2 regions of the Nonomuraea sp. NPDC049607 genome follow, and region 1 is predicted to be linked to the other one. Evidence: riboswitches for the same ligand, from Rfam matches in the RefSeq annotation. Region 1 holds a riboswitch; the other holds the start of a gene.
The links. Region 1 has a riboswitch for cyclic di-AMP ahead of AB0J97_RS11095 (CHAP domain-containing protein). Riboswitches for the same ligand answer to the same signal wherever they lie in the genome.
Positions count from the first base shown of each region.

Region 2: another riboswitch for cyclic di-AMP. It lies ahead of AB0J97_RS05170 (hypothetical protein); the one in region 1 lies ahead of AB0J97_RS11095 (CHAP domain-containing protein).

Region 1 is NZ_JBFAOV010000004.1:246,938-254,354, reverse strand. It holds gene AB0J97_RS11125 (hypothetical protein) at 1-69, opposite strand, end outside; gene AB0J97_RS11120 (cupin domain-containing protein) at 497-910, opposite strand; gene AB0J97_RS11115 (phosphoenolpyruvate hydrolase family protein) at 927-1,742, opposite strand; gene AB0J97_RS11110 (Tm-1-like ATP-binding domain-containing protein) at 1,742-2,965, opposite strand; gene AB0J97_RS11105 (nuclear transport factor 2 family protein) at 3,046-3,504, opposite strand; gene AB0J97_RS11100 (TetR/AcrR family transcriptional regulator) at 3,602-4,213, shown strand; gene AB0J97_RS11095 (CHAP domain-containing protein) at 4,192-4,923, opposite strand; cyclic di-AMP (ydaO/yuaA leader) riboswitch at 4,937-5,074, opposite strand; gene AB0J97_RS11090 (luciferase family protein) at 5,338-5,685, opposite strand; gene AB0J97_RS11085 (glycosyl hydrolase family 18 protein) at 5,928-7,417, shown strand, end outside.
Region 2 is NZ_JBFAOV010000002.1:200,494-207,910, reverse strand. It holds gene AB0J97_RS05205 (ABC transporter permease) at 1-181, shown strand, start outside; gene AB0J97_RS05200 (hypothetical protein) at 186-647, opposite strand; gene AB0J97_RS05195 (YetF domain-containing protein) at 737-1,306, opposite strand; gene AB0J97_RS05190 (rod shape-determining protein) at 1,303-2,289, opposite strand; gene AB0J97_RS05185 (PadR family transcriptional regulator) at 2,374-2,874, opposite strand; gene AB0J97_RS05180 (MDR family MFS transporter) at 2,931-4,385, shown strand; gene AB0J97_RS05175 (DUF5302 domain-containing protein) at 4,433-4,633, shown strand; cyclic di-AMP (ydaO/yuaA leader) riboswitch at 4,799-4,933, shown strand; partial or broken gene AB0J97_RS05170 (hypothetical protein) at 5,157-5,585, shown strand; gene AB0J97_RS05165 (alpha/beta hydrolase) at 5,877-6,758, shown strand; gene AB0J97_RS05160 (hypothetical protein) at 6,768-7,139, opposite strand; gene AB0J97_RS05155 (roadblock/LC7 domain-containing protein) at 7,165-7,417, opposite strand, start outside.

The DNA.
Region 1 (7,417 bases):
GCGCGGCTGGACCGGCGGCACCACCCGCACGACGCTGCGCTGCTCCCACGCGGTTTCGTCCGCGTCCAAGATCTCGACCTCCAGTCCGACGGCATGCTCACGCCGACAGCCAACTTCGATGGGCTTGATCAACAGATCCGGAAATCTACCGGAGGCCACCGACATACCGGGGCCGAACGATCATCTGGCCAGTACGCCTCCCGCGGCGGCCGGCGGCGCGTTCGTCAGGGACACGCTCGGCGCCCGCGTCACCGAGCAGATCATGCCGGACAGCGGCCGGATCCCGGCCCAGTGGCGGCACTTCGCGAACAAGTCCTACGACCTCGTCTGCACCGACGACCGGTCCGGCTCCAGCGGCCGGCTGCACCACATCGCGTTCGCCACGAACAGCCGGGAGGACATCCTGCGGACCGCCGACCTGTGCCTCGACCGCGGCGGCTTCATCGCCGGAGCCGAGGTCAAGCAGCCCGGGCGCTCCGCACCCGGCCTACGCCGTTCACGGCGTGACGGCCGTCCAGGTCGGGTGGTCGCCGGGGGTGAGTTCCGTGAAGCCGGGGAGGTCGCGGAGTGCCGCTTCGGCTCCGCCCGGCGTGTACGTCGCGATGATCCGCAGCGGCCGCCACCCCGTGTTGAACGTGGAGTGCAGCGTGCCCTTCGGGATGTAGATCGCCTCACCGGCCCTGACCGGGAACTCCGGGTCGTCGCCGACGGTCTGCCGCCCCTCGCCCTCGATGACGTAGAGGACCTCGTCGGAGTCCGGGTGGAGGTGGCGTTCGTGCCCCTTGTTCGGGTTGATGATGACCTCGCCGAACGTGGAGGACGCGCCCGGCACGGCGTCGGGCGTCACGTGCCATTTGATGGCCCCCCAGTCGAAGAGCATCGTGGGAAGGGCGTCCGGTCGTCGGTGCATGGCGGGTTCCTCCCGGTCAGAGCTGCTTGAAGGCGCGGACCTGCTCGGCGATGGCCCGCTCGGCGGGCAGGCGTTCCATCGAGGACGCGCCGAAGAAGCCGGCGATGCCGACCGTCTTGTCCTGGATGTGGCGTACGTCGTCGGGCTCGGCGATGGGGCCGCCGTGGCACAGGACGATGATGTCGGGGTTCACGGCGACGGCGGCGTCGCGCATCTCCTGGATCCGTACGGCGGCCTCGTCGAGGCTGATCGCGGTGACGGCGCCGATGCTGCCCTTGGTGGTCAGGCCCATGTGCGGGACGAGGATGTCGGCGCCCGCCCGCGCCATGGCCGTGGCCTGCTCGGGGCTGAACACGTAGGGGGCGGTGAGCAGGTCGCGCTCGGCCGCCAGCTTGATCATCTCGACCTCCAGGTCGAAGCCCATGCCGGTCTCCTCCAGGTTCGCCCGGAAGACGCCGTCGATCAGGCCGACCGTCGGGAAGTTCTGGACGCCGGTGAAGCCCATGCGCTTCAGCTCGTCGAGGAAGTGCGGCATCAGCCGGAACGGGTCGGTCCCGCACACCCCGGCCAGCACCGGCGTGTCCTTGACGACCGGCAGGACCTCGCCCGCCATCTCCACGACGATCGCGTTGGCGTCGCCGTACGGCATCAGGCCGGCGAGCGAGCCGCGGCCGGCCATCCGGAACCGCCCGGAGTTGTAGATGATGAGCAGATCGACCCCGCCCGCCTCGGCGGATTTGGCGGACAGCCCGGTGCCGGCGCCGCCGCCGATGATCAGCTTGCCTGCCTCCCGCTGGGCGCGCAGCCTCCGTAGTGCCTCGTCGCGATGCATCAGGCCCCCTTCTGGATCAGTTGGTGCAGCCGGTCGGCGGCCGCCACGGCGAACTCCGCGCTGTTGATGTCCTGGTCGCTCTGGACGACCTCGACGGGGCTCCCGGCGACGGCCGCGAGCACGGCGTCGAAGCAGGCCGCGTCGGCCCGGGGGTCGTGGAACGGCCCGCCCTCGACGTCGACGGCCGAGACGCCGCCGCGCGGCACGAACAGCGTGACGGGCCCGGAGGCGCGGGCCAGCCGCTCGCCGATCGCCCGCCCGATCTCGGCGTTCTCGGCGGGGGTGGTGCGCATGAGCGTCACGGTGGGGTTGTGGACCAGGAGCTGCCGTGACCTGAAGCGGTCCGGCACGGTCTCCATCGGGCCGAAGTTGACCATGTCGACCGCACCCAGGCTGACGACCTGCGGGACGCCGGCGTTCCCCGCGGCGGTCAGGCGGTCGGGGCCGGCCGACAGGACGCCGCCGACGAGCTCGTCGGCCAGCTCGGTGGTGGTCAGGTCGAGCACTCCGGCGAAGTGGCCGCCCGCCGCCAGCGCCTCCATGGCGCGTCCGCCCGAGCCGGTGGCGTGGAAGACCAGCACCTCGTAGCCCAGGGACTCCAGCCGGGCCCGCGCGGCGTCCACGGCGGGCGTGGTGACGCCGAACATCGTGGCCGCGACCAGTGGTTTGTCCGCGCCGGACGGCTCGGCGCCGGCGTCGTACGAGGCGGCCATCGCGCTGATCGCGGCGGCGGCGTTGGCCAGGATGCGGCGGGAGATGGAGTTGACGCCCGCGACATCGACGACGCTGTACATGAGCGTCACGTCGGTCTCGCCGACGTAGGCGGACACGTCGCCGCTGACCATGGTCGACACCAGCAGCTTGGGCAGGCCGACGGGCAGCGCCCGCATGACCGCGGCGGCGATGGACGAGCCGCCGCTGCCGCCCAGCGCGAGCACGCCGCCCAGCCCGCCGCGGGCGTGCAGGTCCTTGGCGACGGCCGTGGCCCCGGCCGCCATCGCCGCGAGCGCGGCGCCGCGGTCCCCCGCGCTCCTGAGCCGGTCGAGGTCGGTGCCGGCGGCCCGCGCGACGGCCTCGGCCGGGACGTCGGCGGCCAGCGCGGAGGCGCCCATCACGCCGGTGTCCATGAGGACGACGTCCTGCCCGGCCCGGACGATCAGATCGCGGACGAGGGCGTACTCCTCCCCCTTGGTGTCGAGGGTGCCCAGCAGCAGAACCGCCATGTCAGACCTCCTACGATCGGCTCCTCGACCTTACCCGTTGATCTCCGGGCGGGCTGTCACATGCCGGAGCGGTCGCGGGGTCACCGGACGCCGAGGACGTCCACTCCGTGCTCGGACAGGGGGCGGGAGCCGAAGATGCGGCGTTCGTCCTCCGTGATGGGGACGTCGTTGATGCTGGCCTCCCGGCGGCGCATCAGCCCGGACTCGTCGAACTCCCACTGCTCGTTGCCGTAGCTGCGCCACCACTGGCCGGTGGCGTCGCGGGACTCGTACTGGAAGCGGACGGCGATGCGGTCGCCGGTGAACGCCCAGAGCTCCTTGCGCAGGGCGTAGTCCAGCTCCCGATCCCACTTGCGGCGCAGGAACGCGGCGATCTCGGCGCGGCCCGTGACGAACTCGCCGCGGTTGCGCCACACGGAGTCCTCGGTGTAGGCGAGCGCGACACGTTCGGGGTCGCGGGTGTTCCAGGCGTCCTCGGCGGCCTGGACCTTGATCCGGGCGGTCTCCTCGGTGAACGGCGGAACGGGCGGGCGTGTCATGTGATGTCCTCTCATATCGAGAGAACGGGCGTTCTCCCGGGGTGTGCGATAGCGTAGAGAACGAGCGTTCTCCGCCGCAAGCACCTGGAGGAGTGTCATGGATCACGAGCAGCTGCTGCTGGACGCCGCGGGCGACCTGTTCTACCGCCGCGGCGTGCAGGCGGTCGGCATGGACGAGATCCGGGCCGCCTCCGGCCTCTCGCTGAAGCGGCTCTACCAGTGCTTCCCGTCGAAGGAGGCGCTGGTCGTGGCGTACCTGCGGCGGCGCGACGAACGCTGGACGGCCTCGCTCACCGCGTACGTGACGGACGCCGGCGACCGCATCCCGGCGGTCTTCGAGTGGCTGGAACGCTGGTTCACCGAGGACGACTTCCGCGGCTGCGGCTTCGTCAACGCCTTCGCCGAGCTGGGCGCCGGTTCGGCCGCCGTCCGTACGGCGGTGCGCGCGCACAAGGAACGCCTGCGCGCCTACCTGAGCTCGCTCGCCGAGAAGGCGGGCGCCGGCGATCCCGGCCTGCTCGCCGAGCAGTTGCTCACCCTGATCGACGGCGCCACCGTGACCGCGATGATCTCCGAGGACCCCGGCGCCGCCCGCTCGGCCGCCCAGGCCGCCGCCACCCTGGTCGACCAGCACACACGCGAAAGAGCGCACCCCCCGCAGGGAGTGCGCTCTTCACAGGAGGGAGATCAGGCGGCGTACGACGGGTAGCCGTAGCCGACGACCTGGGAGGCCGGGCGGACGCGCTCCTCGACCTTGCCGTTGCCGGTGTTGCCTTCGATCGTGGAGATCGTGCCGTCGCCGTTGTCCTTGACGACGAAGCCGACGTGCTGGATGTCGCTCAGGCTCTTGCTGCCGCTCCAGGAGAAGAAGACGACGGCGCCGGGCTTGGCCTCGGTGCCCCAGCGGCCGTTGGAGGCGAACCACTTGGCGTGCGAGACGGTGTAGGCGTCCCAGCCGACCTGCGGGCGGGCGCCGGTCTGGTCACCGACCCAGGAGACGAACATCGAGCACCATGCGGCGTTCACGTAGTCCTGGCGGCTGCCGCCGTCACGGGCGACGGTCTCGGCGGCGCGGGGCGAGCCGGCGTACCACTTCTGGAACTTGGTGCCGCCGCCGTTGGCGTCCTCGGAGACGCCGACCTGGGCGCGGGCGGTGGCCAGGACCTGGGCGGCGGTGACGTTCACCTTGCCCTTGGCGCTCTCGTCGGTGGCGCGCTTGTCGGCCACGGTGGCGACACGCGGCTGGGCGGCGGCCACGCCGGCGACCTTGGCGGTCTGGGCGGCGGTGCCGGCGGTGGCGTGGACGGTGTCGGCGTTCACTGCCGCGTGCGTGCCGAGCACGCCGGCGACGGCGGTCGCGCCGAGGGCGATCTTGGCGAGGTCGAGCTTGTAGGCACGGTGAAGACGGTGCTTGGCCATGAGGGATTACTCCTTGTGCTTCCGTGCCGCTTGCCGGGTTAGCTGACGGGTTCGGGCGGGAAGCTGCCCTACGGCACCGTGGTGCCGATTCACCCCGATGGACACATGGGTCCCCGGTTCCGCGCACAGGCGGATTCAGCGGTCTCTGGTCAGGCAAAGGGCTGACGCATCGTCTTCCCGGGCCCAGGAAAGGGCCTGAAGGTATATCTGCGACGCCCGGACGCGGTGTATCCGCGCCGACTCTGTACAACACGGGTCCCACTGGGGTAATTCCCCGGCAATGACATCCCTACCTGGGACGTCTCCCCGTTCGGCTGTGTACAACCAAGCTACCCGGCGAGTAATTCCAGGGCAAATGGAGGGCATTGTTCGGACGGTGCGTAGGAGAAACGCTACGCACCGCGAAGAATCGTTTCAGGCCACGTGCGCCTTTATCGCCACGCTCGTGAGGGCCAGCAACAATTCCAGATCGGGCTCGGCGTCGACCTGCACGGCGACCCAGGCGCGGTCGCGGCAGGCATGGACCTGATCGCACGCCTGCAAATAGGGCTCCAGGCGTCCGATGGCGGGGGCGGTGAGCCGTACGTGGACCTCGTCCCGGCCGGCCAGGCGCAGGATCTCGGTTCCGTGTACGGCGAAGGCGACCTGTCGCCCGGTGCCGCTGACGTTCAGCGACGGCCAGGACCGTAACTCCGCGACCGCGCGGACCACGTAAGGTCCGCGGCGCGTGGGCGTCCGCCGCCAGGCGGAGATTCCTGCCACGCTCCCATGCTGGGCCACGGCTCACCCCGCCGTCAGCCCCCGTTCCTGAACCGTTATCCCCTCGTGAACGGGCACATTCGGGGTCTGACCGGCACGATTACGGACGCCTGACCGATACGTATTGACGCTCCCGCAGGCAGAGGCTACCGTCGATTCACAACTTAAAGGAAACTTTCCTAATAGTTTCCCCAGAAGTCTCCCATCCCACTCCCCACACACCCCCCAACGGATGTCGGAGCGACATGAAACACACCATTCTGAGCAAGGTCCTGGCAGGAATGGCGGCATTGGCCCTGCCCCTGACCGCGGCCGTCGCCGTCCCACCGATCGCCTCCGCCAGCACGGTGGCCTTCGCGGCGGCCTGGGCCCCGTGGACCGCGTACACCGCGGGCACGGTCGTCACCTACAACGGCGTGGACTACGTCTGCCTCCAGGCGCACACCTCCCAGCCCGGCTGGGAGCCGCCGAACGTGGCGGCGCTGTGGAAGGTCTCCGGCGGCGGCGGCAGCGACACGACCGCGCCGTCGGTGCCGGGCAACCTGCGCTCGACCGGCGTCACGAACAACAGCGTGGCCCTGGCCTGGGACGCCTCCACCGACAACGTGGCCGTCACCGGTTACGAGATCTACCGCGGCGGCACTCTCGTCACCACCGTCACGGGCACCACGTACAACGACACGGGCCTCACCGCGAGCACGGCCTACACCTACACCGTGCGCGCGCGTGACGCCGCCGGCAACCGCTCGGCCAACAGCAACCAGATCACCGCCACCACCACGGGCGGCGGCGGCGACGACAAGACCCCGCCGACCGTGCCGGGCAACCTGCGCTCGACCGGCGTCAGCAGCAGCAGCGTCTCGCTGGCCTGGAACGCCTCGACCGACAACGTGGCCGTCACCGGTTACGAGATCTACCGCGGCGGCACTCTCGTCACCACCGTCACGGGCACCTCGCACACCGACAGCGGCCTCAGCGCCAACACGTCCTACACCTACACGGTGCGCGCGCGTGACGCGGCCGGCAACCGCTCGGCCGACAGCAACCAGATCACCGCGACCACCACGGGCGGCGGCGGTGGCGGCAACAAGGTGCTGGGCTACTTCGTCCAGTGGGGCATCTACCAGCGCGGCTACCACGTCAAGAACATCGACACCAGCGGCTCGGCGGCCAAGCTGACCCACATCAACTACGCGTTCGGCAACGTGCAGAACGGGCAGTGCACGATCGGCGACAGCTACGCCGACTACGACCGCTTCTACCAGGCGGGCGAGAGCGTGGACGGCGTCGCCGACACCTGGGACAACGGCGCGCTGCGCGGCAACTTCAACCAGCTGCGCAAGCTGAAGAAGAAGTACCCCAACCTGAAGGTGCTCTTCTCCTTCGGCGGCTGGACCTGGTCCGGCGGCTTCGGCCAGGCGGCGCAGAACCCGACGGCCTTCGCCGACTCCTGCTACAAGCTGGTGGAGGACCCCCGCTGGGCCGACGTCTTCGACGGCATCGACATCGACTGGGAGTACCCGAACGCCTGCGGCCTGACCTGTGACACCAGCGGCGCGGCGGCGTTCAAGAACGTCATGTCGGCGCTGCGCTCGCGCTTCGGCGCGAACAACCTGGTCACCGCGGCCATCACCGCCGACGGCAACGACGGCGGCAAGATCGACGCGGCCGACTACGGCGGCGCCTCCCAGTACGTCGACTGGTACAACGTCATGACGTACGACTTCTTCGGCGG
Region 2 (7,417 bases), on a different contig from region 1:
CCTGCTGGGGGCCGGCGTCACCGTCGGCTACGCCTTCTCCCGCGAGTGGCCCGCCGTGGTGCCCGGCTGGGCGACCGTCGGGGGCCTGGTGGCCACGCTGCTCATCGGCGCGGTGGCGGGGCTCTACCCGGCCGTGCGCGCCTCGCGGCTGTCGCCGACCGAGGCGCTGTCGGCGCCCTGAGGCGTCAGGAGCGGGCGTCCTCGCGCGGGACGTAGCAGGTCGTCCTGCCGACGATCCTGACGTTCGGCCCGTCGAGGACGGTGAGCTCGAACGTCAGGTTCGTCAGGGGGTTGCGCACGACGGAGACCTCGGGGCTCTCGTCACGCAGGTCGAGGTCCTCCACGATCCGGTCGTAGCCCATGTCCTGGAGGGTGTCCAGCAGGCCGTCGGGGGCGTCGGCGGCCTCGCCCTCGGCCCGGACGAGCCGGCGCACCTGGCCGGGCACGCACGAGCGGTCTTCGGTCTCGTCGGAGCGGTGGTCCGGCGCCACGCGCAGCGCGGCGCTGGTGAGCAGGGTGTCGGTGTCGGCGGTGAGCTGCCTGGCCGCCTCCTCGAAGGAGAACTGGCGGCCGGAGGTACAGGCTGCCGCGACCGCGACGCAGATCAGCACCGCGGACATCATGACCGAGCGACCAGCCAGGCGCACATCAGGACAATATCGGAGATCAATTCCGGGCGCAGGGCGATTAACGCACCATTAATGATCGATATCTAATGGTCGTTCGGCCGCCATTCTCAGGAGGGCCCGCTTTTCAGGTCGTCCAGCTTGCGTTCGATGCGGTCGAGGCGCCGGTACAGCTCCTCCAGGTCGCCGCGTTCCACGTCCTCCTCCTCGGGGCGCAGGCGGACCAGCAGCGAGCCGCCGGGCTCCAGGCGTACCACTTCGGTGTCGGCGACGCTGTCGGCGCCTCTGAGCTGGAGCATCACGTTGAGATCGGCCTGCCGGACGCCCATCCGGCGCAGCGCGGAGGGGATGAAGTGCCCGTCGCGGGCCAGGACGACCGGGGCGCCCTCGAACATCCTGCCGACCGCGGGCACGGTCGCCGCCCACCGCACCACGAGCGCGTTGACGGCCACCAGGATCACCACGCCGACCAGGCCGCCGATCAGCGAGTTGTCCGGGCCTATGATCGCGTTCTGCACGACGTTGCTCATCAGCAGCATGACCACGAAGTCGAAGTTGTTGAGCTGCGCGATGCCGCGTTTTCCGGCGATGCGGAGCAGGACGGCGATCGTCACGTAGACCGCGATCGTCCTGACGGTCTTGTCGGCGAGCGAGACCCCCAGGTCGAACAGGTCGTTCACCGGCGCCTCAGCTTGGCGATCAGCCCCAGGTCCTCCACGCAGCGGCCGAGGCCCAGCGCCACCGAGTCGCTGGGCCGCTCCGCGCGCCGCACCGGCATGGACAGGCCCTCCTGCATCCGCCGGCGCAGGCCGGGCAGCAGCGCGCCGCCGCCGACCAGCACCATGCCCCGCTCGCCCAGGTCGGCGGTCAGCTCGGGAGGGCAGCGTTCCATGGTGGACTCGGCGGCCCGCACGATGTGCTCGACCGATTGCACGGCGGCCTCGCGGACCCGGGCGGCGGGCAGCGCGACCGCGCGCTCCTCGCCGGTGCCGGCGTCCCTGCCGTGGATCAGCACGTTCCCGGCCGGCTCCCGGGTCGCGTGCAGCTTGGCCGACTCGGCCTGCCGGTCGTCGGCCAGCAGGCCGTGTTCGTCCTCGACCAGGCGGGCTACGGCGCGGGTGACGGCGTTCCCGCCGCCGCGCACGGTTCCGGCGGCGACCACGGCCCCGCAGGAGAGCACGGCGACCCTGGCGGCGTCGCGGCCGATGTCGACGACCATGTGCCCGGTGCCGTCGCGCACCTGCAGGCCCGCGCCGAGCGCCGCGGCGATCGCATGCTTGACCAGCAGGATGCCGCGGGCCTCCGCCTCGAACCCGGCGTCGCGCAGCGCCACCCGCTCGATCGGCGTGAACTCGTCGGGCACGGCCATGACCAGACGCGGCCGGGGGAAGGGGTGCCGGTGCACCTTGCGCAGGAAGTGCCTGATCATGCGCCGGGCGAGCTCGCCGTCCTGGGGCAGGCCATCGCTGATCGGCCAGTACGTCTCGCCGTCCGTGACGTCAACGCCGTCCGCGGCCTCGGCGCCGTAGCCGAGGACCTTGCCCGTCTCCCTGTCGCGCATGACGGCCGAGGGCTCGTCGAGCACGATGCCCTTGCCCTTGGCATAGATCCTCGTGCTGGCCGCGCCGAGGTCGATCGCCAGGTCACGACCCAGGAGGCTCATCGCCGTACTGGGAGGTAGACCATCATGCCTGGGTGTATATCCGGGGCTGCTCCAACGCAACACCAGGAACCGAAGAGTTCCGTTTTACCCTTCGCGCCGCAGGGCGGCCAGGGTCTCGTCGGCCCAGGCGACGCCGGAGCGGACCTGGCGGAGGCCGAGGGTGAGCGCGTAGTTGCCGAGCCTGCTGCCCTCAGGGACGCAGTCGAGCACGGCGAGGCGGGCCACGAAGTGGGCCTTGATGCGCTCGACCACGGCGATGGCCTGCTCGGTGTTCAGCAGGGGCAGCAGGAACGCCTGGAGGGCGGTCTCGCTGCGCACGGTCGCCGACGGGTCGTGGCCGATCAGCCAGTCGGTGAGCAGCGCGCGGCCTTCGGGGGTGATGGCGTAGATCTTGCGGCCCCGCGCGCCCTCGTGCTCGACCGTCACCAGGCCGTCGGCGGCCATCTTGACCAGCTCGGGATAGATCTGCGTGTGCCCGGCCTGCCAGACGTGGTTGAGCGAGTGCTCGAACTTCTTGGCCAGGTCGTAGCCGCTGGCCGGGCCGACGCCGGAGAGCAGCCCGAGGAGGGCGATCCGCAGGGACATGCCCGCCAGCATAGCAAAGGCTTGACATGTCAGCTCTTACCTATCAGTCTCTACCTGTGACTAGTGACATGAAGGCCAAGGGCAACGGATTGGTGCTGCTGGCGGTGCTCGGCGGGATGTTCCTGGCGATGCTCGACCAGACGATCGTCGGCACCGCGCTGCCCCGCATCACCGGCGAGCTGGGCGGCACGCGGCTGTACACGTGGGTGGTCACGGCCTACCTGCTCACCTCCACCGTCACCGTGCCGCTGTACGGCCGGCTGTCCGACCAGCACGGCAGGAAGCCGCTGCTGCTCGTCGGGATGTCGGTGTTCGTCGTCGGATCGGCGCTGTGCGGCCTGGCGCAGGACATGACCCAGCTCATCGTGTTCCGGGCCGTGCAGGGGCTGGGCGCGGGCGCGCTGCTGCCGCTCTCGCTGGCCCTGGTGATGGAGATGTTCCCGCCCGGCCGGAACGGCGCCCGGGTGCAGGGTGCGCTCGGCGGTGTGATGGCGTTGACGTACCTGGCCGGGCCGTTCCTGGGCGGGCTGTTCACCGACCACGCGAGCTGGCGGTGGGCCTTCTACGTGAACGTGCCGCTCGGGATAGCGCTGATCGCGATCGTGGCGCTGCGGCTGCCGTTCCGTCCGGGCACCGGCGGCGGGGGCCGACCGGACTACCTGGGCATCGCGGTGTTCAGCGTGGCCATCAGCGCGCTGCTGCTCGGCCTCACCGAGAAGGGCCTGGACGGCAACTCCTGGACGTCCCTGCCCGTGGCCGGGCCGATCCTGCTGGCCCTGGTCCTGCTGGCCGTGTTCGTGCTGGTCGAGCTGCGGGCGTCGAGCCCGATCATGCCGATGCACCTGTTCCGGGACCGCACGTACACGCTGGTCAACGCGACCTCGTTCTTCACGGCCTTCTGCATGTACGCCGGTGTGGTGTTCCTGCCGCGCTACTTCCAGCAGGCGCTGAACGTCAGCGCCACCGAGTCCGGGCTGAGGATCTACCCGATGACGCTGGCCATGGTGGCGGGCAGCGCGCTCATGGGGACGCTGATGTCCAGGACGCGCACGTACAAGCCGTGGCTGGTGGGGGCGCCGTTCCTGCTGGTGGCCGGCAGCCTGCTCTGCCTGAACCTGACCCTGCGCACCGACGGCCTGCTGCTGGCCGGGTGGATGGTGCTCATCGGGCTCGGCATGGGGCCGATGTTGTCGGGGTTGACCGTGGCCGTGCAGCAGGCCGTCGCGCCGCAGTACATCGGCACCGCCTCGGCCAACCTCACCTTCTTCCGGCAGATCGGCGGCTCGGTGGCGCTGGCGCTGGCCGGCACCGCGTACACGTCGGTCATCACCACGGACGCGCCCGTGCACGGGCTCGCGGCCGCGCACGCCTCGGCGGCGGCCGTGGTGATCCCGTCGCTGGGCGTGGCGGGCGCGGTGATCGCCCTGGTCGCGCTGGTCATGATGCCCGGCAGGCGGCTGGAGCAGACGCCGGCGCCGGAGAGCAGAGTGGAGGCCGGTTTCGCGTCGTAAGCGGCGTCATGCGAAGCTGTGGATGTCCCCAATACCAGGAGGTCCTCATGGCGGAAACACCGGAGCCGGAAGTCAGCGAGACTCCCGAGGACGAGATGAAGCGCAAGTTCCGGGAGGCGTTGGAACGCAAGCGCGGGCAGCAGGCCGACTCGGCCGCGGGTGGCAGGGGCGTGGACCCGTCGAAGATCCACGGGGCGCACGGCCCGGCCTCGAGTAAAAGATCCTTCAGGCGCAAGAGCGGCGGCTGAAAGGTCGAATTTAGCTGGGGGTACGGCATGCCGTGCCCCCTTTCTCTTTACCTCGACAGGTAGATCTTTACCCGGTTCATGACGATTCGTTTGTATTTGTCCGAATCTCTGGGTACCGTCTTAACCAATTACCAGCTGGTGGCGTAGTCCCTACCAGGAGAGGGGCGACAGCTGGCGCCGAATCCCGACTTGTCGGGAACCGGGGACCCATCTCATTGGGGTGAATCCGGCCCTGTGCCGGTAGGGCATCTCCACGCCCGAACCCGTCAGCTAACCCGGTAGGCGAGATGGAGAGGACTTCACGCATGTACCACCTCGTCGTACCCCCGGACAGTGTAGTGACGACCGCCTGCTGAGCGGTCTCTTCCCTGACTTCCCCCACGCGCCGCGTAACCACCCTTTCGGCGCTCTGCCCGGTTACGCACCGTAGTCACGCGCGTTCCCCCTGTCCCCTCGCGAAGGACTTCACTGCTTCATGTCTCGATTTGGCCTGCGCTCTCTCGCCCTGTTGTCCGTGTCCGCCATGGGCGCGCTGACGATCTCCGCCACCGGCGCCCACGCCGACACCGGCGACGACCAGAAGATCCTGCTCAAGGGATCCACCAAGGCTTCGTACTTCTGGGACGACTCCTCCGGCCGCGCCGGCGACACCGGTCTTCCCGCCAGCGGCAAGCCCATGCAGAAGGGCCTGGCCGCCAGTCCCAGCTGGCCCCTCATGACCGAGGGTTACGTGACCTACAACGGCAAGAAGATGCCGTTCTTCGTGGGCGACCGCGGCCCGGGCGAGCCCTCCAACCGCGGCGTCATGCTCGACCTCGACGCCAAGACCTTCGCCGAGCTGACCGGCGGCACCTTCAACTCCGACACCCTCGGCGTGGACGGCAACGGCGGCCAGGGCCACATCAAGATCGACTACGTCATCACCAAGTGGGGCGACGGCAAGGGCAAGAAGAACTACCCCGTGGCCTTCTCCAGCGGCGCCTGGAGCAGGTACGACGCCAACCCGGCCGAGCCCCCCAAGGTCCTGGCCGAGGCGCCCGCCGACGACGCGGCAACCTCCGCCGGCGGTCAGGGCAACGTCGGGAAGACCGTCGCGATGGGCGGCACCGTCATGGCCGGCGTGCTGGTCCTGGCCGGTGGCGGCGTGGTGCTCGGCGGCGAGCGCCTGCGCAAGCTCCTCAACGACTGACCCGCGGACATTCCGGCCTTTACGCCGGACGACCAGAATGACATTCTGGTCGCTGTGATCCAGCGCGCAGCCGCCAACGGCATCGAGATCGCCTACGAGAGCTTCGGCTCACCCGCGGGCAGGCCCCTGCTGCTCATCATGGGACTCGGCGCCCAGCTCATCCACTGGGACGACGAGTTCTGCGAACTCCTGGCCGAGCGGGGGCACCACGTCGTCAGGTTCGACAACCGCGACGCGGGCCTGTCCACGCACCTCCACGACGAGGGCGTTCCCCCATGGGGAGCGCCCTCGCCGTACGTGCTGGACGACCTGGCCGACGACAGCGCCGGGCTCATGGACGTCCTGGGCCTGCCCGCCGCGCACGTCGTCGGCGCCTCGATGGGCGGGATGGTCGCCCAGGCGCTGGCCATCCGGCATCCCGCGCGCGTGCTGAGCCTGACCTCGATCATGTCCACGCCCAGCCCCCAGGCGGCCCCGCCGACCGAGGCGGCCGCCGCGGTGCTGTTCGCCAAGCCCGCGGCCGATCGCGAGTCGGTCGTCGCCGGTGCCCTGGCGACCTGGTCCGTCATCGGGTCGCCCGGCTACGAGCTGGACCGCGAACGCGTCGGCAGGCTGGCCGGGCTGGCCTTCGACCGCTGCCACGACCCGGCCGGCACGGCCCGCCAGCTGGCCGCCATCATGGCCTCCGGCGACCGTACGGCGGCGCTGGGCGGGCTGAGGGCGCCCGCGCTGGTCATCCACGGCGAGGACGACCAGCTCGTGCCGATCGCCGGCGGCCGGGCCACCGCCGCCGCCATCCCGGGCGCCCGCCTGGTCACCTACCCCGGCATGGGCCACGACCTGCCCCGCCCCCTCTGGCCCGAGATCATCGCCGAGATCAGCGCCCACACCGGCTCCGCGGCCGCCGTACGCCCGGAGGTCGCCACGGAGCCGTGAACGGGCCGGTCAGAGCTCCAGCTTCTCCTCGATGACCTTGAGCATGTGCCGGGCCAGGGCCAGGTTGGCCCGGTTGCGGTCGAGGGCGAGGTAGAGGAACAGGCCCTTGCCGCTGCGGCCGGTGAGCGGGCGGATGATGTGGTACTGCGCGGTCAGCGTGATGAGGATGTCCTCGATGCCGTCCTTGAGGCCCAGCGAGTCCATCGTGCGCAGTTTGGCCTTGATGACCTCGGTGTTGCCCGCCGCCGCGACCTGGAGGTCCAGCTCCTTCGAGCCGCCGAGCGTGCCGAGCGCCATGCCGCTGCCGTGGTCGACGATCGCCGCTCCGATCGTGCCGTCGATGCTCATCATTTCCTTGAGGGAGACGTCCATGCCTGCCATGCTTTCCTCCGCTTCGGTGGGATGGTCAGTGCTTGCGTGCCACGGCGGCCACGGAGGCCGCCGTCTTCCTGCCCTCCAGCCGCAGGAGCCCGACGTTGGCGCCGGGTCCCGCCAGGACCGTGAGGACGATCGTGGGGCCCGCGGCGTAGAGGGCCACGAACCCGGCGGTGCCGGACACGAGGGTCTCCTCGAACGTCCCGCGGCCCGCCATGGTCAGCATCCGGCTGCTCATCGCGAGCAGCGCCGCCGACAGCGCCGCCACCTGTTCGCCGGTGTCG